Regions from separate parts of the Sivoneniella epilithica UHCC 1019 genome, predicted to be linked through region 1. Evidence: predicted binding sites of a transcription regulator. Region 1 holds the regulator's gene; each other region holds the start of a gene.

What was found. Region 1 encodes NtcA, which controls nitrogen genes in cyanobacteria. Its sites were predicted from a motif close to TTTGTANNNNNNNNTACAAA; they were not measured.
Region 2: AB3R30_RS22225 (DUF3155 domain-containing protein) is a predicted target of NtcA. The motif match lies at 1,826-1,845, and genes of this name have one in related genera.
Region 3: glnA (type I glutamate--ammonia ligase) is a predicted target of NtcA. The motif match lies at 4,303-4,322, and genes of this name have one in related genera.
Region 4: AB3R30_RS16480 (ferredoxin--nitrite reductase) is a predicted target of NtcA. The motif match lies at 3,974-3,993, and genes of this name have one in related genera.

Annotation. Positions count from the first base shown of each region.
Region 1 covers NZ_JBFPDP010000017.1:20,970-26,967, forward strand. Annotated here, with positions in the region: gene pcrA (DNA helicase PcrA) at 1-1,375, opposite strand, end outside; gene fabI (enoyl-ACP reductase FabI) at 1,529-2,308, opposite strand; gene ntcA (global nitrogen regulator NtcA) at 2,632-3,369, shown strand; gene AB3R30_RS12370 (DUF3084 domain-containing protein) at 3,525-4,871, shown strand; gene corA (magnesium/cobalt transporter CorA) at 4,973-5,998, shown strand, end outside.
Region 2 covers NZ_JBFPDP010000050.1:16,647-22,644, forward strand. Annotated here, with positions in the region: gene AB3R30_RS22215 (S-layer homology domain-containing protein) at 1-33, shown strand, start outside; gene AB3R30_RS22220 (GAF domain-containing sensor histidine kinase) at 160-1,656, opposite strand; gene AB3R30_RS22225 (DUF3155 domain-containing protein) at 1,879-2,199, shown strand; gene AB3R30_RS22230 (cofactor assembly of complex C subunit B) at 2,287-2,820, opposite strand; gene AB3R30_RS22235 (PadR family transcriptional regulator) at 2,843-3,220, opposite strand; gene AB3R30_RS22240 (response regulator transcription factor) at 3,504-4,178, opposite strand; gene AB3R30_RS22245 (DUF3611 family protein) at 4,462-5,037, shown strand; guanidine-I (ykkC/yxkD leader) riboswitch at 5,243-5,374, shown strand; gene AB3R30_RS22250 (ABC transporter ATP-binding protein) at 5,567-5,998, shown strand, end outside.
Region 3 covers NZ_JBFPDP010000002.1:61,664-67,661, reverse strand. Annotated here, with positions in the region: gene AB3R30_RS01890 (site-2 protease family protein) at 1-116, shown strand, start outside; gene AB3R30_RS01885 (lipoate--protein ligase family protein) at 159-914, opposite strand; gene AB3R30_RS01880 (YbjN domain-containing protein) at 929-1,390, opposite strand; gene AB3R30_RS01875 (ferritin-like domain-containing protein) at 1,589-2,488, opposite strand; gene glnA (type I glutamate--ammonia ligase) at 2,707-4,125, opposite strand; gene apcB (allophycocyanin subunit beta) at 4,591-5,100, shown strand; gene AB3R30_RS01860 (histidine kinase) at 5,194-5,568, shown strand; gene AB3R30_RS01855 (hypothetical protein) at 5,742-5,998, shown strand, end outside.
Region 4 covers NZ_JBFPDP010000027.1:36,250-42,247, forward strand. Annotated here, with positions in the region: gene ntrB (nitrate ABC transporter permease) at 1-626, opposite strand, end outside; gene AB3R30_RS16475 (CmpA/NrtA family ABC transporter substrate-binding protein) at 740-2,068, opposite strand; gene AB3R30_RS16480 (ferredoxin--nitrite reductase) at 2,171-3,727, opposite strand; gene AB3R30_RS16485 (photosystem I reaction center subunit VIII) at 4,314-4,442, shown strand; gene AB3R30_RS16490 (photosystem II reaction center protein J) at 4,581-4,700, opposite strand; gene AB3R30_RS16495 (photosystem II reaction center protein L) at 4,770-4,895, opposite strand; gene psbF (cytochrome b559 subunit beta) at 4,903-5,037, opposite strand; gene psbE (cytochrome b559 subunit alpha) at 5,096-5,347, opposite strand; gene AB3R30_RS16510 (photosynthesis system II assembly factor Ycf48) at 5,437-5,998, opposite strand, start outside.

The DNA.
Region 1 (5,998 bases):
AGGGGTTGGCGATCGCCCTGAGATATCCCAGCACATCCTTAATTTCTTTGCGATCGTAGAACCGCAGTCCGCCCACGACTTTATAGGGAATTTGTAATTTTACCAGCGAGTCTTCCATTGCCCGCGATTGAGCATTGGTGCGATACAAAATGGCAAACTTACCGTGGTGTAGTTCAGGATGCTTTGCCTCTAACTGGCGAATTTGATTGGTGACAAATTCTGCTTCTGACGTTTCATCATCGGCTCGATATAAGAAGATCGGTTCACCTTCACCCCGCGTCGGTTTCAGCACTTTATCAATGCGTTCGGTGTTGTTGTCGATCAGTTGATTGGCAACTTCTAAAATATTTCGGGTCGAACGATAGTTTTCCTCCAGCTTGACCATTGTGCGGGTGTCGTCGTCATGCAGGCGATCGCCAAAATCATCCTGAAACCCCATCAGAATCGTGAAATCTGCCGCCCGAAATGAATAAATAGATTGATCCGCATCACCCACCACAAACACCGAGCGATACTCCCATTCGTTAAAGGTGTTAGAGTTTTCACCATTGGTCACGAGCAGACTGATCAAATCGTATTGCGTCCGGTTTGTGTCTTGATATTCATCCACCAACACATGGCGAAAACGCTTGTGCCAATAGGCGCGGACTTGCTCATTTTGTTTCAACAACTGGACTGGCGTAAGAATCAGATCATCAAAATCCAGCGCATTATTTGCCGACAACGTGTCTTGATACATGCTGTAGACATTGGCAATCACTCGTCCGCGAAAATTAGACTGATCTTTTTCTAAATCTTGGGGCGAGAGGCTCTTATTTTTCGCGTTACTAATGGCATAGCGAACCGATTTTGGATCAAACTTTTTGTCGTCTAAGTTAAGTTTTTGAGTGACAATTTCTTTGACTAAACTTTGAGCATCCGATTCGTCAAAAATAGAAAAATTGCGGGTCCATTTGCGCCCACTACCATCTTGATATTTTTCGATGTCAAACCGCAAAATTCGGGCACAAAGCGCATGAAATGTCCCAATCCAAAGCTCTTTGGTAATATTTTTGTAAACGTAAGATCTTAGCCGGGTTTGTTCAATAGGAGAGAGCGCATCTAAGGGTTTACCAAAATCGCTGCGGGCTTTTTGATCGGCAAATAATTTTTCGATTCGCTCTTTCATTTCCCGTGCGGCTTTGTTTGTAAAGGTGACCGCCAGGATGTTTTCAGGATCAACGCGATGATTTAGGACTAGGTTTGCAATGCGGTAGGTGAGCGCCCGCGTTTTGCCAGAACCCGCTCCTGCTACTACCAACAGCGGTCCACAGTAGTGTTCTACGGCACGACGCTGAGAGGAATTGAGGTGGCTGATATCGAGAGTCTGGCTCATGGAGGCTATTTTGCGGAAGGTGCAGTTTCTAGATAAGGGTATCGCATCTTGCTAAATCCTGTGGGGTTTGACCAAGAGGATATCGGAGTTTACTGGGGCGATCGCCCCCTGAATGAAACAAATGATTGGTGCGGTCAACCAGGATTGCTTTGCCTAAGCCATGCCCAAAATCTCGTAGCCCGCATCCACATAAAGAATCTGCCCTGTCATGCCGCTGGATAGATCACTGCACAAAAAAGCGGCAGTGTTTCCCACTTCTGTTTGGGTGACGGTGCGACGTAAGGGCGCGACGGCTTCCACATGATGAATCATATCCAAAATTCCGCCCACCGCAGAGGATGCCAGAGTGCGGATGGGTCCGGCAGAAATGCCATTCACTCGAATCTTTTGAGGTCCCAGTTCCGCTGCCAAATATCGGACGCTCATTTCCAAACCCGCTTTGGCGATCCCCATGACGTTGTAATTGGGGATCACTCGCACACCACCTAAATAGGTAAGTGTGACAATGCTGCCGCCTTCGGTCATCAATGGCTTTGCTGCACCACAGAGCTTAACGAGGGAGTAGGTGCTTATATCCAGTGCTGTGGCGAACCCGGAGCGAGATGTTTCCACGAAGCCGCCTGTCAGGTCATCTCGGTTGGCAAATGCTAGACAGTGAATCAAAATGTCGATTCTGCCCCACTTATCGCCTACGGTTTCAAAGGCAGATTGAATTTGAGCATCATCTTGAACGTTTAATGGAACAAATACACTGGGATTGAGGGGTTCTACCAACTCAGCTACCTTTTTTTCCATTTTCCCTTTTTCATCGGGTAGATAGGAAATGCCAATGTTCGCGCCGGCTTTGTGAAGCTGTTGGGCAATGCCCCACGCGATCGAGCGGTTATTAGCGATTCCGGTTACAAGGGCGTTTTTCCCAGTCAAGTCCAGCATGGCAATCAATCCTTTGAGGGCACCTATGAGGATACTGAAATATGGGGTATAAAGATAGCACTCCTAGTTAGTTCAAGAGTTCTAAAGTTTAGCTGCAAAAAGGATTTCAATAGATGCCCGTAATTATTTTTGCAATGAATTTTGTTCAATTTGCCAAGCTGCGGTTAAGATACTGATACTTTCTAGGCTCTTTATATGGGTAAGAAAGCGGTAGGTAAGTGACTCTAAGCTTTTGTATAGGGGCTGCGATCGCCTTATTTTGTAACAAAGGGTACAAAAAACCCTTTAGGAGTGCGTTTAAGTATTCTAAGTTACAGAGTTGAATGCTAATTATTCGGCATGTTTTATTCAACGAGTTGGCACGTAGTAAGGACTCCGAGCAGGGGAATATGGTTGTGACGCAAGATAGACCACTGGCATCGGTATTTCGTCAGATGGGAAGTGGGGTGTTTCCACCCGTTGTTGAATCGTTTGAACGGGGTAAAACGATTTTTTTTCCAGGCGATCCTGCTGAGCGCGTCTACTTCCTAGTTAAGGGAGCCGTAAAGCTTTCTAGGGTATACGAAGCAGGGGAAGAAATTACAGTTGCATTGTTGAGAGAAAATAGTGTGTTTGGGGTGCTGTCGCTGATTACAGGACATCGTTCCGATCGCTTTTATCATGCTGTGGCGTTTACGCCTGTGGAGTTGCTTTCAGTACCGATTGAACAGGTTGAGAAAGCGTTAAAAGATAACCCTGATCTATCGATGATTTTGCTGCAAGGGTTGTCTTCGCGCATTTTGCAGACTGAAATGATGATTGAAACGCTGGCTCATCGCGATATGGGTTCTCGATTGGTTAGCTTTTTGTTGATTCTGTGCCGAGATTTTGGTACGCCCAGTAAAGAAGGAATTACGATTGATCTGAAGCTCTCGCATCAGGCGATCGCAGAAGCGATCGGCTCTACCCGTGTGACGGTCACTCGGCTTTTAGGCGACTTACGGCAAGATAATATGGTTTCGATTCATAAAAAGAAAATTACTGTGCATAATCCTGTAACCTTAAGTCAGCAGTTTACGTGATGAGCTAGAAACCAGCAGTTTATTAAAAATAAGAGTTGTGCGCTCACAAATTCGCAAGTGAGTAGAGCCATCATCAAAGATTCATGGGGTAGGCTATAGATGAGTTTGCCCCTGTTTGCATTGCAAAGGTTAGGGCGTTTTGGTTTGGAGCAGCGATGTCTACGGGGCTGATCCTAATATTTGCAATATTGGTAATTGGTGGTGTGATTGCCACTGTGGGCGATCGCATTGGCACCAAAGTTGGGAAAGCTCGCCTCAGCCTATTTAACTTACGCCCGCGTCGCACGGCAACCTTAATCACCATTTTGACGGGGATCGTCGTTGCTGCTTCCACCTTGGGGATTCTATTTGCAACCAGTGGTCCATTACGCACCGGAGTCTTTGAATTAGGCGCACTTCAACGCAAGCTAAGACGGGCACGCACTGACCTAAACGATGCAAAAAGTCAGTTAGAAACGGCTCAAGCTCAAAAGCAACGTACTGAAGCCGAATTAAACCGGGCAAAAGCCCAAGAAATTGAGGCTCAAAAGCAACTAATGAGTACTCAAAAACAGATTCAAACCATTGGCGGCTCTTTGAAAAGCGCGATCGCCGAACGGAACCGTGCCATGAGCGATCGCGTTACAGTACAGCGGACTCTTGAACAAAACCGCAGCCAACTTGCCACTATCTCTGAGCAAGTATTGCAATTTCGAGCCAATATTAGCCGACTGCAAGCAGAGCAGAGTCAAGTTGTGGCAGTGGCAGAAGAGGAAATTAAAGCCAAAAGTGCAATCATTAGTGAGCGGGAAGGGCGACTGAAACAGCTAGAAGCTCAGCAAGATTTTTTGGTGCAAGAAATTGGCAAGCTGGAGCGAGAAGCCGAGGGGTTGCGCCGGGGTAATGTGGCAATCCAGCGGGGGCAAGTGCTTTCTTCGGCGGTGGTGCGGATTCTTGACCCACGCTCTACCCAAGGCGCGATCGATCAGCTTTTACGAGAAGCCAATCGCTCTGCAACTCAATTGGTGCGACCTGGCACAAAACCGCAGGGACAAATCATTCAAATTACCAAAGCCGAAGTGGATCAACTGATCAGGCAAGTGAGTAACGGTCAAGATTATGTAGTCCGTATTTCGTCAGCTGCCAATTATCTTACTGGAGAAAACCTGGTTCAAGTTTTTGCAGAAGCGGCTCCCAACCGGATTGTTTTTCAAGAAGGGGATCTGATTGCTGCCACGTCTCTAAATCCAGCTAGCTTGAGCGAGGTTCAAATTCAGCAGCGAATTAATCTGCTAGTAACCGCAGCCGGATTTAGGGCGCGGCGTTTGGGAATTCTGACTGATACGGTGCAAATTGGCGATGGGCGAGTCCAAGATCTATTGACATTTATCGAAAAGCTGCAAGGGTACAACGAGACGATCGAGCTAAGAACGATCGCGGAGGAAAAAACATTGACAGCAGGTCCTCTAAAAGTAAATCTGGTGGCAGTACAGAATGGCAAAGAGTTACTGCGATCGCAATAACTCTATCAGTCCTGGCAACAGTACACTAGCAATGATTCCCTTTGAGCAACGATTTACTTTTAGCGATCGCCTTCTCAAAAAATGGTTAAAGGTTTTCTGACATGGTAGACCATCGCTTGCACCCACCCTTAATACAGCTATCTCCTGACCTTGATCAAGACGACTCCTATATTGACTATCACTATCACACCCCCGGCGAGATTCCGGGCACCCTTGATATTGATCCCAAAGCCCCCCCACCCGTCATCATTTTGATTGACTACTCTAAAAAGGGCGCTAGCCGACGCGAACTCGATACCCCCGAAGAAATCATTCCTTATCTAGATACCGAATCAGTTTCCTGGGTCGATGTAAAAGGATTTGGCAATGAAGATATTATGCAGCGATTGGGGGAAGTCTTTAATCTGCATCCGCTCGTGTTAGAAGACGTGGTGAATGTTCCTCAGCGACCCAAAGTGGAAGAACACCCAGAGCAACTGCTGATCATCGCGCGCATGGTCACTTTACGGGACGACGAAGAAACATTTGAAAGTGAGCAGGTTAGTTTTATCTTGGGTCGGCACTACTTGCTCACGGTTCAAGAAGAACCCCGCTACGACAGCTTTGGTCCTATTCGAGAACGGATTCGCACCAGTAAAGGAACCATTTGCTGTAATGGGGCTGATTATCTCACCTATGCCCTGCTAGATTCGATTATTGATGGTTTTTTTCCGGTTCTAGAGATCTATGGTGAACAGCTAGAAGAACTAGAAGATGAAGTAGTAGCCAATCCTAATCGCCAAACTCTGCAAAAGATTCATGAGCTTAAACGTCAGCTACTGACCCTGCGTCGAGCCATTTGGCCTCAGCGGGATGCGATTAATGCCTTGATTCGAGATGGCAGTGATTTGATTAGCAACGATGTCCGTGTTTATTTGCGCGACTGCTATGACCACACGATCCAGGTGTTGGATATGGTGGAAACTTACCGTGAACTGGCTTCTAGCTTGATGGATATCTATCTGTCGTCTGTTAGTAACAAAATGAACGAAGTGATGAAGGTATTAACAGTAACATCTTCTATCTTCATTCCATTAACGTTCATTGCTGGGGTTTATGGCATGAACTTTAATCCTGAAAAGTCGCCG
Region 2 (5,998 bases), on a different contig from region 1:
CTAACGTTGAATTCTGATTTGGTGATCCCTTAACGGAACGCAAGAGGTGACAGGTTTCATCATCTGTCTTGGGCGATCGCATGAGTGTATAGTTCAAAGCTAGAGGTCTAAATATTTAGACCTCTAGCTTTTTTTAGTATTTATATTTTTGGCTGAAACCTAATCATCTAAAGGGTCGATCGCGATCGCAAGCTGCACCACAAAAGTAGTACCAGGTCTATCCATAAACATCGATGCAAATTTAGACGCAAATTCAGCAGTATCGATTCTAGTTAAATCAGCCGGACTCATCACTTGAATCGTGCCATGCATTTGTTCAATCAGCGTTTTTGCGATCGCCAACCCCAAACCACTTCCAGGAATGCTTCCTTCAGCTTGCACTCCGCGATAATGCCGCTCAAACAAATGGGGCAAATCTTGCTGAGGAATCCCAAATCCGGTATCTGTAATCGCAATTTCTAGCCAAGATAAATGACTGGCGGATTCAACGCTAAGCTCAGTTTCAGACTCATGGGCATCAAACTCATGGGCAATAGCTGCAATGAAAATATGACCATTATTGGGTGTATATTTCACCGCATTTTCAAGTAAATTGTGCAACACTTCTCGCAACGCTTGAGGATTTGCCCATACAGGCGGCAGGTCATCTGAAATTTGACTGTGTAACGTTTGTCCTTTCCCTTCTGCAAGCGTTCTAATAGAGGCAATTAAAGGCTTAATGACAGACTCTACTAAGCATCGTTCTAACGGGAAAGCAGCGCCTACCAAAAAACCTGCTGTTGGCAAAAGAGGAATTGTTTGCACCTCAATCACCGCATCGCCTAATGGCTGAACCGGGCTTTGAGGATTATCCAAGGTGGGAGGAAGCGCTAGCTGTTGGGGGGGGCTGATGCCAGTGACTAACTCAATTTGTTGGGACAGTTCTTGAAGGCGAGTGGCTTCTCGCACCATATTCGTAGCAATATCGTGAGTCTGCCCGGGTAGCAGCCGTTTGATCATCAGCTTGCCAAATGTTTGTAAGGCGGTGAGAGAGTTACGAAATTGATGCAGCAGATTGTCTATCATGTCGTGCTGCTGAATTCGCAAGGCATGTTCCTGCTGTCGATCTCGATTCATCCATTGATACCGTTGATCTAAAACACAGGCAATCGCAATCGACGTTGCGACTTCATGTACCTGCGACTCTTCCCAGGCAGTCCAAGCGCGATCGTCTCGCTGAGTCACTAGCAATCCCAACATCATTTCTTCATGCATCAACGGCATCACGATTTGACGCTGATTTGCTAGAGAAGATTTTTCTGCGATCGGCTGAAATGAAGGCATCTCCGAAGGCAACAGATTTGATTTTTCCGCCGCTACAAAGTCATTCGCTACAAGGTCATTGCTTCCAGTGTTCTCGGCTTGAGGCAGCATCTTACCTCTCGACAATTGAATGGAAGATGAAGATAGACTTCCATCCGGTAAGAACGGCATCTCAAGTTCGCGTAAATCAATACCATCAGGATAAACAGCGATCGGCACCAACTGGATTGAAGCCCCCTCACCTCGCTCTTGGTTAATATAAACAACACTCACCGATGCGCCAACTGCTTGGGTCAGTAGCGAAATTTGCGATCGACAAAGCGCAATAAACTCAGAACTAATGGGCATCAACATGCCAATGACCACTTTTTATACTTCTAAAATGCCTACCTTAAAAAGCTCAAACATTGCTTTAGGTCGGTACGAGTATTTTTACCTGTTTTTTTGGAAAGATGTAGTCTTTGTATCAATGGGTTAAAACAAATTGTAATTTTTGAGCTAAATCGATATACTTGCGACGGGTTTTGTAACTAAAACTACACTTAAATAGAGTCATTAGTTAAGGGGGTAGCGGGATTGGCAAGGAGACGCAAGCGTAAAAGCCGCCGTCGGCAAGAGGGTCGCAGAATTCTTGAGCACATACCACAGTTCAGCATCGAATGTGGGGAAGATAAGCCGGTAACGGCAGCCCGCAAATTTATTCATTCAGAAGGAATTCTTCCGCCTGCTCTCTTACTCGTTAAGCGAAACGAGCATACCACGGATCGGTACTTCTGGGCAGAGAAAGGGCTTTTTGGCGCGCAGTACGTCGAAGAAAATCATTTCCTTTTTCCTAGCTTAAGACCACCTGATGATGAAGTTCCGCTGGAGATGGTAATGTCTGCACGGAACGCTTGAATAGAGCAGAGAAATTTTTCTCTAACAAGTAGTCCCACTCAGAATCTTCTGAGCGGGACTACTTGTTAGGGAATATGAAAACAAAACCTATTCAGCAAGTTTCAAGGGGAGTGCCCGTTGGAGCTCTAGTAATTCATCGCGATGGGCAATGACGGTCAGTAAACTTTGAGAAGTAGAGAGATCCTTTGAAGCGGCTTCAAGCTTAAGCACAACTTTCTCAGGACGCTTTGCTTTTCGCCAGTAAAAGAACCCTGCAAGCGGAGAAAGAACTATTGGTAGAAAAGCGCCCCTAGACAAACTAGGAAATGAGATCACTAATATGAGTGATAGACACAGCGTTCCAACTACCGCTAGCATCACTAGAAATATTGCTAGAAAAACGCTAGGACGAACAATCCCTTCAAATGTAATTTTGTTCTCCTCGTTATCAACCGTTGTTACTTGATAAGCACGTTGAGTGAAATAGCGTTGTAACTGATTTGCCAAGGCTGCCTCAGGTTGCTCCGAGGTGAACGAAAGCGCCTGAGTTCGATCTTTAACTGAAGCACGGATAAAGAATACCAGCCCAACTAACATCAGTACGGTTAAAAATACCGTTGATGACAGAACAGGAACACCCATAACAGAATTTACCTATTCATTCCTAGCTGTGGGCTAACTCAGATGATTGAGGCGTGGTGTTAGAACGCTGAACATACTCTTGCCAAAGATGGGAAAGCTCTTGAGCATGTTGCTGAGCATCGTCTTGGATTTGATACATCCGGCGTGGGCGACCTCTTCCCTCAACTTTTTTCCAATACCCAACAATAATTCCCTCCTCTTCAAGAAACTTTAAAGCACTGTAAAGAACTGTGTCGGACAGGCGATAGGCATTACTTTCATTTTCGAGAAGCTGAATGAGTTCAGTTCCATAGGAATCTCCCCGAATAAGGACGGCAAGAACATAGCAAACTGCAAGTTCTTTGTTGAGATAGAAAGGCGGCGGTGCTTGGAAAAAGCGATAGATATCTTCAAACTTCATGTTTTTTACCATCTAAACAAGCGATAAGCATTGAGCGTAAACTGTGAGAACGCCCAGTGGATAGCTTTGTTCCCTAACCTTAGCAATAGCTGTAGAAAACAACATCCACTTAATGGGCTAATTTTACTTACTGAGGGAAAACATTTTTTCCGGGTGATGCCTGAAAATCTCTTATATTATGCATTTTTTAGAGATTATTTAGACGAGGGGACGCAACCTTTTCTCATAGGTTTATATGAAGACCCCACAACGTAGCATATGGATCATCTTGTCGATCGCCCGATTAAACCAGTCCGGCTCGTAGGGCAACGACGGCGGCTTGCACTCTGTCATCCACGGCGAGCTTGTTCATGATGCCTCGAATATGGGTTTTGATGGTGTTGGGGCTCAGGTAAAGGGCTGTTGCGATTTCATGGTTGCTGTAGCCATCAACCATGAGTTTCAATACTTCCATTTCGCGCTGAGAAAGTCGTCCAACAACGGTTTGTGATGTGGGCGGCTTGAGATGTTCGATGACGCGACGGGCGATTTGGGGATCGAGATAGGTTGCCCCTTCTTGGGCAGCGGCGATCGCGGCAATTAATCGATCCACATTGGTTCCCTTAATGCAAAAAGCATCTGCACCGCTAGAAAGCGCAGCAATCACCTCAATTTCAGTCATGTGCGACGTGAGGATAACAATATGAATTTCTGGCAAAATCGCCTTAATCTGCTGCGTTGCGGCAATGCCATCTTGTCGAGGTAAGCCAATGTCCATCACAATAATGTCTGGCTTCAAAGATTTTGCCATTTCCACGGCTAGATAACCATCGCCTGCTTGACCCACGATCGTTAATTGGGGATACTCTCCCAGAGTTTGCTCTAACCCCAACTGCATCATGGGATCATCTTCCACAATTAACACTTTTAGTGGGGGAAGCTCTGGGGTAAGGTTTTTAGGCGGACGGGTAGTGGACATAAATCAATCTGATTCCCACAAACAAAAAATTCAAAACTCTTAATGAAGCTATCAACCAGAATTTCTATCCAACGACTGAGACAAATGACTTACGAGATCAATATACTGCCCACCGCTACCAAGCTTTCTAATTTGAAGCTAAAGAATTCTGGATTGGACTGAATTAAGTTCTGGATAAACTAAAGGTTCAGTCTCCATGCGACACTATAGCCATGCAGGTTTTGCTCCTCTAACGGCTGACATTCGCTAGGATGCTTTGGATGGAGCGCTTAAAACAGTGGGTATGAATAAAACAGGTTTTTCTGGTGGTCCGTCACCCACCATTCAGCAAATTGCTAAAGCTTTTAGGCTCACAGGCTGGGTTAGCTTTTGGGTGCAATTGGTTCTAACGGTAGTTTCTACTATTACATTAATTTTTGCTGTGGCAGCAGGTCGCAGTGCAGGGTCAACTTCCACGAACCCAGGCACAGGGATTGGGGGTATTTTAACAATTATTGGGCTGGGGCTTTTGGGCTTCAATATGTTTTGGGCGCTCAGCCGCTATGTTGCTTATGGGCGCAGGTTGGGCAGTGATAAAACGGTGCGTCCGAAGAAGTCTGAAACGATTCAAGCGATTCGTTTTGGTTTAATGATTAGTTTGGTGGGGATGCTGCTGGCGATTTTAGGCGCGGAAACCGTGGTGGGGTTGCTAGTGAGCAAGGCACTGAGCCAGGGAATTGGGGGCTTTGTCAATACTGACCCATCGCGCTTTATTCAACCTGCGGATACTTTCGTTGTGCAAGCAAGTATCAACGTGATTTTGGCACAGTTTGTCGGGATTGTGTCGGCGTTGTGGTTGCTAAACCAGATGAACAAATAGAGAGGCTGATTGAGTCGAACGGCGATCGCCTTATTTCTCTACTCTTAGGGTTAATACAACTTAATTTAGCCCTTCTAAAGAAGTCCGAAAGTAAAGCATTTCGGCAGATTATCGGGAAGGGAGGGCTGATTAATCTGATAAATGTGTGGCTTTTGATACAGCTTCAATTTTGTAGGGTTGGTATGCCTAAGCTTAAGATTTTAAATGAATTAGCCTCTAGGGTTCCGGTTTAGTTAGGTAGCTAATTAAACGTCTGGTCCGAGAGAGGCAAGCCCTCTTTAACTTGCTCATGGCACTTTATATGAGGGTTACACGGCGGGAAAAAAGCCCGGGAGAAGCTGGCAATCGCTCAACAGATTGTGGCTCTCTTGGGCTTTTTTATTGAGAAAATTTTGATAGCTAGATTATGGCAACGGAGGAATATATTGGGACACAAAGCTCTTTGTAGAAATAAGGAATAACGGACGGTTGTTGGTTTGACTTTTCCTTGTATTGCTATAAAACTGTATTCCTTCAAAAAGTTTAAGCGATGAAATATCCAGACCCTGTAGCCATGCCAGACCAATCTAGCCCACCGATCGCGATCGCAAAACTGGAGATTCAAAATATCAGCAAAGTTTATCTAGGCACGGGGGGCAAGTTGTCCGTCTTGGAAAATATCCAGTTTCAGGTTTATCCAAGAGAACTCGTATGTTTGGTCGGTTCATCAGGGTGTGGCAAGTCTACGCTGCTGAATATCATTGCGGGTTTGATTGCGCCTTCGGCGGGGCAGGTGTTGGTGGACGGACAATCGGTCACGGGTCGTCCTGGCTCCGATCGCGGCATGGTGTTTCAGGGCTACACGCTCTATCCTTGGCTGACGGTGGCTCAAAATATCGCCTTTGGGCTGCAACTGCAAAAATTACCCAAAGCAGAGCAACGCGATCGCGTTCATTATTTTTTGGATGTGGTTGGGTTGGTG
Region 3 (5,998 bases), on a different contig from region 1:
TAAACATGCCAATTGGAGACAACTTGATCAAGCAGATTAAAGAAGATGGCACCTATCCAGCGGGTTTTCAAATTGCGGCGTTGGCAGATTCGGCAATAGAAGCGGTAGAGAAATAAGGTCTGAGGTTTAGAGTAACTCCACCTTACGAAAAGCAGAAGCTATGGAGACGCTACGCAAACAGGGTTTGGAGTTGAAAGCTTTTGCAGGAGGTTCCATTCGGAGTCAGCAAGCGGATCTCGTTGAAACTTACTCCCAAAACAAGTTTGCGCGGACTCCATCAGTGCCGCAATTACTAGCTCTATTGATACTTTTTGTAAAACAAAGTCAGGAGCGATTGGTTCTATAAACTCCGACTGAAAAACGTGCTGAAACAGCGTGACATTTGGATTCAAGCGAATTGAGCCATGTTGCAAGATGGCATTCCCTCGCCGCTTTTGGGCGCTGCCAATCAATTTATAGCCATTGGATAATACTAAATCGGCGGCGGTGGCGGTGCCAAAACAGTTGGGATTGTGAATATAGCCACGCCCTGCTTTGCCGTAGTGCAACTCTACTCCCAGCGATCGCCAACCCTGAATCAAAAACTCGCAAATGTGCCGATAGCTTTCCATCCGGTTGCTGCTTAACCCAGAGGTAATCACGGCATAGGTCAAATCGCCCTGATGGAGTACCGCCCGTCCACCCGTGGGTCGCGGCACGATATCGAGCGATCGCCCCTGCCACATCAGAGTATTCCAATGATTAGGATACTGTCGCTGATGGTAGCCTAGGGAAATTGCCGCAGGTTCCCAGGTATAAAACCGTAGAGTGGGTGGATGGTTTCCTTGGATATGCTGTTCTAACAGCCAAGCATCCAATGCCATATGAACGGCACCCGACGCTGCAAAAGGAGGAATCAACCGCCAAACGGTCATAATTACGGCGATTCCTAAGTGCCAAACTCTGCAATCAATGGTTCGTCACTTTCATCGGCGATCGTCGCAACAATGGTAATGGCGCGGGATAATTCGCTGGGAGACAGATCGGCGATCGAGCGATTCGTAACGACAATTACCTCGTTATTCATAATGCCAAATCGTGCTTCTAAGGTATCAGACCAGTTTTTTTCTAAAAGCTGACGCATCAACTTTGGCTCATCTTTTGCAGGGAGTTTTAGCACGGCTGCCCACACCATCAGCGTATCGTCTTCCGACAAGCCCGTAATCTGGACGAATACCTCTACAGTGCCGTATTTAAACTTCCAAAGATACCCCTCTTCACTACGGTTAACCATCGCCGTTTGCCCGTCATCCAGGCTAGCAATCACCGTCTCAATCACTTCTACCAAGTTGCTGGATGCATTGGCTTCAACTTGGCTTGTGGACTCATCACTGGGAATTGTTTGAACCATAGGAATTTTTGAGGAGATTAGGTGAAACATCTCAAAGCTTGAGTCTTTAGCTTACGACGTTTTCCTTGGCTAAAGACTCAATGGATCTACGATATCGCCGATCGCCCAATTCGTCAGTGGGTCTTCTGATTTCTTCAGGATCATCGATAGTCCAAAGCCCTCACTGGGATCTCAAGCAAGGGCTTTTACCTAAACTTTCTAGGCAGATGTTTTTTGTTGCGGCTGGGCTTGGTTCCGCGTCATCCCTTTGATGAACATGGGGATAAATTTCTCCACAAATGCTTGCGGATCTCGTTGCCATGCTCGTTGCGCCACATCAATCCGGGTCATTTGCAGATCAGGTGAGAGCAAGGTGTAAGGCAACCGTTCCATCAGGTACTGAGTTCGTTCCATCAGAGGCATTGTGTTGGCAATATCCCACAGGTTGCCAACCCGCCGTAGTTCTGCTCCCATTGTAAAGTCAAACCCAGCTTCATAGGCTGCCTGCTCGATCGCTGCATATTTGCATTTTGCAGCTTCTACCTTTTGTCGATGCTCTGCACTCTTGTCAGCAATTTGGGCTAACCAACGATTACCCCAGCGAACATGCCCAGCCTCTTCGGGGAAAATGCGTTCGATTGTTTCTCGAATTTTGATATTTTCCTCCGTTTGAGGCGCGTTCTTCAAAGCCCAAATGTGAGCAGAAAAATACTCGCAGCCACGCTTTTCGGTCACGTTGATGGAGGCAAGGGCAGCAATTACGCCATCTTCAAAATTGCCGTTCCCAAAAGTTTCTTGATCGAGTAACCGTTCAAACTCGTTAATGTAGGACAATCCGGGCGGAATTCCTATATCTGCACCTACATCAATCAATAAATCGGTTAACCAAGCCGCGTGACGGGCTTCATCAGAAATGTGATGAGCTAGATCCCGTACAAGTTCTTTCGGTTGACCGTTGAGCTTTTCGGTCAAATCAGTCAGGTCTTTACAACTGCGCTGCTCATTGTAGCGATAGCGGTTGAGCGTGATTAGGTGAATCTCACGATCGCGTACTACTTGATCTAAAACGTCCCGCGCACTGAGAGTGTTATTAAATTTCTTGGGATAAGCAACAGTCATGAGAGTTCACAGGGTAAAGAATATTGACACACTAAAAAGGTTCTTTGGCAGAGCATCCCCATGACCATCACAGGGTTTATGGCTCACTTGTAAATAAGTGTAACGAATTCTCGTCGGGTTTCGGGTGTCAAGTATCAGGTTTCGGAGTGCAATAAAAACCAGGAGCGATCGCGCGATCGCTCCTGGTTTTAGACTTTCGCTAAATGATTAAGGATGATTTAGCAGTCGTAGTAGAGCATGAATTCGTAGGGATGAGGGCGAATACTCATGGGAATCACTTCGCGATCAAGCTTATAGCTAATCCAGTTTGCGATGAAATCCTCAGTGAACACGCCACTCGAAATCAAGAATTCGTGATCTTGCTCTAAATTCTTTAGCGCATCCATTAAAGAAGCTGGAGTTGAAGGAATTTTTGACAATTCTTCAGGGCTAAGCTCATAGATATCCACATCCAAAGGACCACCCGGATCAATCTGGTTTTTAATTCCATCCAAGCCCGCGCAAACCATGGCGGCAAAAGCTAAATAAGGATTGCAGGAGGCATCTGGGCAGCGGAATTCCAGCCGTTTTGCCTTGGGGCTGTCGCCGGTTAAAGGAATCCGAATGGAAGCCGAGCGGTTGCCTTGGGAATATGCCAAGTTGACTGGAGCCTCAAAACCCGGTACTAGACGCTTATAGGAATTAGTGGTCGGGTTGGTAAACGCCAGAATAGAAGGCGCATGTTTGAGCAAGCCGCCAATGTACCACAGGGCAGTTTGGCTCAGTTGAGCATAGCGATCGCCAAAGAAAGTAGGCTGTCCGTCTTTCCAAATCGATTGGTGACAGTGCATCCCCGTACCGTTGTCGCCAAACACAGGCTTTGGCATGAACGTCACTGACTTGCCATACTTTTTACCCACATTTTTGATGCAGTACTTATAGGTCATCAGAAAATCGGCTGCTTGCACCAACGGCGCAAATCGAAAGCCTAGTTCGCACTGACCCGCCGTCGCGACTTCATGGTGATGCTTTTCGATCGGCACACCGCACGCCTTCATCGTCAGCAACATCTCAGTTCGCATATCTTGCAGCGTATCGGTAGGGGAGACTGGAAAATAGCCTTCCTTATTCCGAACCTTATAGCCTAAGTTGCCCCCTGGTTCGTTTCGACCAGAGTTCCAAGTTGCTTCAATGCTATCGACTTTGTAATAGCCTTCGTTTTGGGTTTGATCAAATTGAACGTTGTCAAACACAAAGAATTCGGCTTCGGGTCCAAAGTAAACCGTATCGCCTAATCCGGCTGCTTTGACTGCTTCAACCGCTTTATTGGCAATCGATCGCGGATCGCGGCTGTAGGGTTGCCCCGTTCTCGGCTCCACAATGCTGCAAATCATACTTAGGGTTGGCTCTTCCATAAAAGGATCGATCCAAGCGGTGTTTGGATCAGGCACCATCGCCATATCGGAGTCGTTGATCGCTTTCCAACCTCGAATGCTCGATCCATCAAAGGCAACACCATCGGTAAAGCTGTCTGCATCGATCATGTCTTGATACAGCGTTAAATGCTGCCAAATTCCGGGTGTATCAATAAATTTCAGATCAATCATTTGAATGTTGTCACGCTTAATCCATTCCAGGATTTCTTGCGGGGTTGTCATGAAATACTCCTTAGTTCGTGCGGACTGTTTCCAAAATCTGGGAAACAGAAAAAGCAGTTAAAACGCAGTGCCGTAGCTGATGCTAACTTAAGGGCTGGTCTGATGAGGCTATAGCCTCTACATATGCTTGAAATAATCCTAATGCTTGCATGATCCTAAAGAGTGACTTTCTGAGATTTTGTATTAATAACTACAAAGTGAGTTTGCTAAAACAGACTTGACGATCCGATCGCAACCGCAGCAATTTTAGAAAGCATAGATAGCTGCGATCGCGGTTTTTCTCAACATCTCTTTACACGCCAAAACAACCGGGAGATAGGGGTTATAGGGATGTCGGCTCATGTTAGACTAGCCGTGCTGAGTTGAACGATCGCGGTTTATTTAAGAGCGTTCACAAGTACTCGGTTAGAGATAACCAAAAGCATTTATTTTTGAACTATTTAAGAATGCCTGGGGGAAAGTTCAATGCGTGACGCAGTTACAAGCCTAATTAAAAACTACGACAACACAGGTCGATACTTAGACCGAGATGCCATGGATCGGCTGAAGTCCTATTTTGATACGGGGATGCTGCGTGTGCAAGCTGCCGCCGTGATTAACTCTAACGCAGCAGACATTGTTAAACAGGCAGGATTACGCTTGTTTGAAGAATTGCCCGAACTCATTCGTCCCGGTGGCAACGCTTACACCACTCGTCGATATGCTGCTTGCCTTAGAGACATGGATTATTACCTGCGCTACGCCAGCTATGCGTTAGTGGCAGGCGACACTGATGTTCTAGATGAGCGCGTATTAGAAGGACTCCGGGAAACCTATAATTCCTTAGCAGTGCCGATTGGTTCTACTGTTTACGGCATTCAGGTGATGAAAGAAATTGTCAAAGAGCAAGTGGCAGCGGCTGGAATTCCAGTGGGTACTATGCTGGATCAGCCTTTCGACTATATGACTCGTGAGTTGAGCGAGACCAACATCTAACTGGAAAAATCTTCAAAGTGGGGTATGGGTGTCAGGCGATTTATCCCGCGATCGCCCATGCCCTATTCACGTTTAAGCTAAATACCCTGAACGATGCCCCACTCTTGCCACATCATCGTTGAAAACAACGCTGCCATCATCTACGCCAGTCGGGGCGGCGGTCCTGATAAAGTTCTGCCTGTCCTTGAAAAATTTCTAGATACCTTTTGGAAAGAGCGAGATACCTTTGGCGAGTATGTTGATACGCCAGAATGTCTGATTGCCCAACTTACCATTCGCTTTGGGTATGCCACTTGTGAAGACGACTTTTCTAACATTCGTGTCGGCGTTCACTATAATCCCACAGCAGATTATCTGTATTGGGTTGGCATGGATCACACGGTGAAAGTTTGGGCTGCGGAGGAAGCCTATCGCAAAACTCCAGAGCTTGGTTTAGGAGGCTGTAGCCTTTGGACAGGAGAAATCTAGCCCGTGCAGGCGGATATCTTCAGAGTAATGGGCGATCTCGCCGCACTCAGCCGCACTCAATTGTTAAAAGAATCCCTCTCCGGAAATATTATTGTTTTCAAGTAAATGTGACTAAAGCGATCGCTCAGATATTAATCGGGCACTCTAAGTCTATTCACCTTATTTGAGAGGGCATGGCAGCTATGGAAAAGATATATCACTGGGCTATGGCAGGAATCGTTTCAGTTGCTTCGCTAAACTTACCGAATGCAGTAGGAGCGCGTCCCATGCAGGCAAATTATTTCTGTTATCAACAGAAAATGACCGGGCAAATTAGAGATTTAACTGAAGTTTGCCAATCCCAAAGCACTACTGATCCCCCTACCCAACCCGCAACTCCCAGCAAAAATAATACCCCCCAATCCCCCAACAGTAAGCCAACTGAGGAAAA
Region 4 (5,998 bases), on a different contig from region 1:
AACTTCAGCCCGGTGAACATGAACGGCACAATGGACGGTAGCAAAATGCTAAAGAAATACTCTGAGCCAGAGAGACGCAGCACTTTCGCCACGTTTTTGTAGTCTTGAGGCATTTGCTGCACACCCAGAGCAGTGTTATAAACAATGGGCCAAATCGCGGTGATGAAAATAATGAAAATCCCGGCGGGTCCAGAGTCTTTGAAGATTGCTAGGGCGATCGGCAACCAGGCAAGCGGCGGCACGGTTCGCAAAATCTGGAACATGGGATCAACAGCTTCGTAGGCGATCGGAATCGCTCCGATCAGCACTCCAACCGCAATTCCAATCACGGCTGCCAGCGTATATCCGATCGCGACCCGTTGTAGACTTGCCAGCGCTTGCCAGCCCAATCCTTTATCATCTCCTTCTTTGAAAAAAGGACTAATGATAAACGGATCCCACGTTTGTTGAACGACTTCGATCGGTCCAGGCAATGCCTTCGTCACAGTTGAAAAAACCTGCCAAACGAACAGCGCCACTGTGAAACCAATCACTGGAGCAATCAATTTTCTGGAATTCTTTTGCAGATAAATCGACACATTAGCGAGAAAGGAAGATGGAACGTTAGCGGCTGCGCGTGTTGCCATGGTCAAGTTATCCTTGATATAGATGTCAGTTATATGAGGGTGAAAGTGTTTCGCAGCGAATGGAGGAGCTTTGAGCAGACTAAGTATCCAACCCAAAGCTGACTCTTTAGCCCCTATGCTTTCATTGCAGTAATCTTGAGGCTCTTCAAATAAGCTTCTGGATTTTCTGGGTCAAACTTAACGCCATCGAAGAAGGTTTCAACTCCGCGAGAAGCGGTCTTGGGAATTTCTGCCTCTGGGAGTTTCATCGCTTTGGCAGCATCGCGCCAGATGTCTTCACGGTTGACTTTCTTCACCAAGGCTTTGGTATCTAAATCACTGGGTAAGTATCCCCAGCGCTTGTCTTCTGTGACAAACCAGGTGTCGTGGCTGACAAACGGGTAGGAGGCGAAATCTTGCCAAAACTTCATGACATGAGGGCTGTTCTCTTCAACCCGCCCATTGCCAAAGTCGATAGTGCCTTGAAGTCGTCCGGCGATCGCGGCTGCATCCACCTTCAAATATTCCCGCTTGGCAATAATGTCTGCCATCTCTTTTTTGTTTTCTGCCTTGTCGCACCACATTTGGGCTTCCATGACTGCCATCACCAAGGCTTTTGCCGCTTTAGGATTTTTGTCTACCCAGTCCGCCCGCATGGAAAACGCTTTTTCAGGGTGTTTGTTCCACAGTTCACCCGTTGTCAAGGCACTATAGCCAATATTGTCCTTCACCAGCTTTGCGTTCCAAGGTTCACCCACACAAAAGGATGCCATTTGCCCTTCTTGCATGTTGGAAACCATTTGTGGCGGTGGAATCACAATTAATGATGCATCTTTGTTGGGATCAACGCCGTTTGCAGCCAGCCAATACCGCATCCACAGATCGTGGGTTCCACCAGGGAAGGTGACGGCACACTTGACGGCGTTTCCGGCAGCTTTTTCTTTGGCAAAGGCTGATTTAAGAGTTGTACTCTCTAACCCAATTTTCAAGTCTTTGTAGGTATTGGCAATGGAAATTGCTTGTCCATCCAGGTTTAGCCGAGCCAAGATATACATGGGTATTTCTTTGCCGTCCGTGATTTTGCCCGTGGTCATGAGATAGGGCATGGGAGTCAAGATATGTGCGCCATCAATGCCGCCCCCTTGAGAACCGGTGGAGAGGTTGTCGCGGGTGGTTGCCCAAGAGGTTTGCTTGACTACCTTGACATCTTTCATGCCGTACTTGGCAAAGTAGCCTTTTTCTTGAGCCACAATTAAAGGTGCAGAGTCGGTTAGGGCAATAAAGCCGAGCGTTGCGGTTGTTACTTCGGGAGTATCGCCCGCCGCCACGTTGACCGCTGGAGCCGCGCTGGGTGAAGCCGATGTGGTTGTAGTTGTAGAGCTACTACAGCCATGAACAAGCAGAGTTCCGGCGGCAGTTGCACCTGCGGTGATAATAAACTTCCGTCTTGAAAGATGGGTCATGAGTTCCTTTGAGATTTGATAGAGACAGTTGAATCAAGTGTGAGGATTAGGGGGCGAACCAAACTGGACAGCCTGGATAGTCAAACAGGGGCGATCGCACCTTTATTGGGGCGGCGTAGCTGTTTCAGTACGAAGACTGGCACCAAAGTTTTGAATCAGTAGATTTCGCAAAAAAGGCAGCAGATCCTCGCAGGGAATCCCCTTTTGGATGCAGGTGCCAAGCTTGGCTTCTTTGCCAACCGTGCCACCCATGTAAAGGTCTACGCCATCCACAGTTTTGCCGTCTTTGCGAACTTTGGTGCCCATCAAGCCAATGTCTGCCACTTGCGGCTGACCACAGGAGTTGGGGCATCCCGTCCAGTGAATTCTCACTGCGCGGGGAACATGCAGTTCTGCATCTAGGTCTGCGGTGAGTGCCAAGGCGCGATTCTTGGTTTCAACCAGTGCAAAGTTGCAGAATTGGGCACCGGTGCAGGAAATCAGCGATCGCCCCAAGGTCGATGGATTGATGGAAAACCGCTCCAGCAGTGGCTCTTTCAGCAAAGGCGCAATCCTAGAATCAGGCACATTGGGGATCAAAATATTTTGCTCAACTGTCAGGCGCATTTCGCCGCTGCCATACACTTCGGAAATGCGAGCTAAATCAAACATGTCGGATGCAAACAGACGACCCACTGGCACATGCAGCCCCACATAGTTCAAGCCGGGTTGCTTTTGAGCATGAATGCCAATGTGATCCCGTTTTGCCCACAGAATTTCATCTTTCTCGGCTTCTGGTTGCAAAGTGTGACCCATTTGCTGCTCGACTTCTGCCCGAAAGCGATCCACGCCCCATTCATCAATCAGCCACATTAGACGGGATTTTTGCCGATTTGCCCGTAATCCATGGTTGCGATAAACCAGTAAAATTGCTTCGCACACAGCGACCACATCACGCGGATCAACCCATGCGTTTAGGGGAATGGCAGCGTCGCAGCGTTTGGCAGAAAAGAAACCACCCACCAGCACATTAAACCCTAAGACATCGTTTTTATAGGCTGGAATAAAGGCGATGTCGTTAATTTCGGCGTGGACGGAGTTATCTCTACACCCCGCGATCGCAATATTAAACTTGCGTGGCAGGTTAGAAAAAGAGGGATTCCCTTCACCATTGTTGGTAATCATGTCCTGCACCTTACGGCACAGCCCCCGCGTGTCGATCAATTCATCAGCATCAATCCCCGCGACTGGTGAACCTGTGATATTGCGAACATTGTCCATACCCGACTGGACACTAGTCATTCCCGCCTGCTCAAATCGGCTAAAAATGTCGGGAATATCTTCAATCCGAATGCCACGCAGTTGAATATTTTGACGGGTGGTGACATCGCCGTAGCCATCTTCGCCATAGCGCTGGAGCACTTCCGCCAATACCCGCATTTGCCCACTAGTCACAATGCCATTGGGTAGCCGCATCCGCAGCATAAACTTGCCAGGAGTCACAGGGCGAAAGAAAACGCCCAACCATTTCAAGCGATGATCGCGATCGGTTTCATCCATCGCTTCCCATCCAATCTTGGCGAACTCTTCAAGCTCCGCCTTAGTCGCTAACCCGTCTTTTTCAACCTTTAGCTTTTCAAACTTGTTTAGACTTGCTGCTGCCGGAACAGTACTTGTCATAACTTTATCCACTGAAACATTGCTAACTTGCTTAACCAACACGCGATCTTTTTGTCTGCAATTCTCAATACCCAAACTGGCTCATACCCAAACTGGCTACTGCCTCTGATAATCCTTGTTACTGCTCTAAGGTGTGTCAAAAGTTTTGACCCATTTCAACAGCGATCGTTAATTCTTTCTAAAAAATAGTTTTAAGTTCTCACCTTGTGCGTGTTCATTCCAAGGTAGAAGCATGGCAACAAGGGTTTCGTATAGTTAATTACAAAATATTTCTAAATATGAAGTCTTAGCATGGCTGCAATGCCACATAAGCAAGTATTATTAGTTTTTAATTTAGCTATCTTTTTGGCAATGCCCACAACATAGGCGTTTGAACAACTATGAGCAAAACGATCTAAGCAAGCATAAATTTCTTAAAATATTACAAATAGTATGTATTTTTTTGAAAAAGGCGTTTGGTGCAATACGGATGTTCTACTTCAACGTCTAGTGATTATTAAGAATTCTTAGAAGCTGGAAACAGGTACACACTTCACAGTAGAGTCTTGAGAAACGTTCCAGAACTTTAGATATAGGAAACTTCGTTATGACGGGTTCATACGCGGCTTCATTTTTGCCTTGGATTTTGATTCCTGTAGTGACTTGGCTTTTGCCGGCTGTAGTGATGGGTCTTTTGTTCCTCTATATTGAGCGCGAAGATCCTACCGGAATTTAAAACGTCTTACACTACCAAAAAACGCCTACTGAACAATTTAGTAGGCGTTTTTTTAATGGTTTTGTTTTCCCTGTGCAGAACACTTGAGAGGTGTTTTCTGTTTGGGTTCCCTTGGAAGCGAACTCAAACGATCAATCTCTAGACGGAAGAGCCAAGTCCTGCATAGGCACCGTAGAAAAAGAGACCTAAAACGCTAATTACCCCTAGACCTGCAACCGTTGCTACAATCCAAAGAGGAATTCTTCCAGATTTCAACATAAGTGTCACCTTTTAGTAAACCGAAATTAAAAATGAAGCAGGAGCGCTGGATTCGAGCGCTCCAAAAAGTTAGTTAAAAAAGTAGCTAGAAAAAAGAATTCCTAGCGTAAAAATCATCAGCAACCCTAAATAAAGGGAAGTACGGTTTAGCTCAACGGGCTGCTTGTTGGGATTTGGAGATCTGCTTAAGGGCATAACTTTGTTACCTTTGAGTGAACTGCATAGCGGCGATCGCGCCTAGGAAAAATACAGTTGGAACCGCTAGGGTATGAACCGCTAACCATCGAACTGTAAAAATTGGATAGGAAATGGGTTGATTAGGAGTATTGCCAGTCATAGTTACTCTTGCCGTGAAACTACTTTTTAAAATCTAAAACTCTTCATGAACTATGAAGCTATTTTTGCTGAATAAACTGATCAATTTGCTGCTTAGCATCAAAGCGATCTCTAACAATGGGCGCTTTCTCACGAGTCGATGGAAAGTACTCATTCGGGCGAGGAGTGCCGAACGCAGTATACGCTAGACCAGTACTTACAAACAGCCAGCCAGCGACAAATAGCGCTGGAATGGTGACGCTGTGAATTACCCAATAGCGCACACTTGTAATAATGTCCGTAAACGGACGTTCGCCTGTCGTTCCAGCCATTTCAGTTTCTCCACTCAGATTTTTCTAAAGACTTACCTTCTATCATAGGAGACAGCCGCCCCCAAGCTAAACGAGCTTAATAGAAATGATTAAACTGCTTGATTAGCACTGTCATCATATTTTAACAAAGAGCCTTGACCAATAATGAACCCCCGGTCTTGACTCAAGAACTTGATTTTGTAGAGGTTAGACGGTATGTCCTCAACAAATCGATCCTTTTCCCAGGTCTTGCCCCCATCGAGACTCCGCAACAGGTTTCCACTCCCTCCTGCAACCCAGATTTCTTCAGGGGTACGATAGGCTAAATCCAGCAATCCCCAGCTAGTTGAAAATTCAGGATTAATGATATCTTCCCATTCATCTGGGCTGCCCGCATTACTAAACTGAATTAGACCACCTCGCGCTAACATCCATAACCGACCATCCCCGGTAAAGCCCATGTTTTGTAGCCGACGGGAACTACTCCGATTATAGGGCTGCCATGCCTCTTGACCGGGCTGCCAAATCGAGTAAAAGTTTCCGCGAGAGGAGACGGCTACATATTCACCGCTTGGAGAGCGAGAAATATTCCGAATCACTCCAACTGCTTCTTCTACCAAAGCCTTCCAGGTCTTTCCACCATCCGAGGTGCGGTAGATGGCACCGATGTTT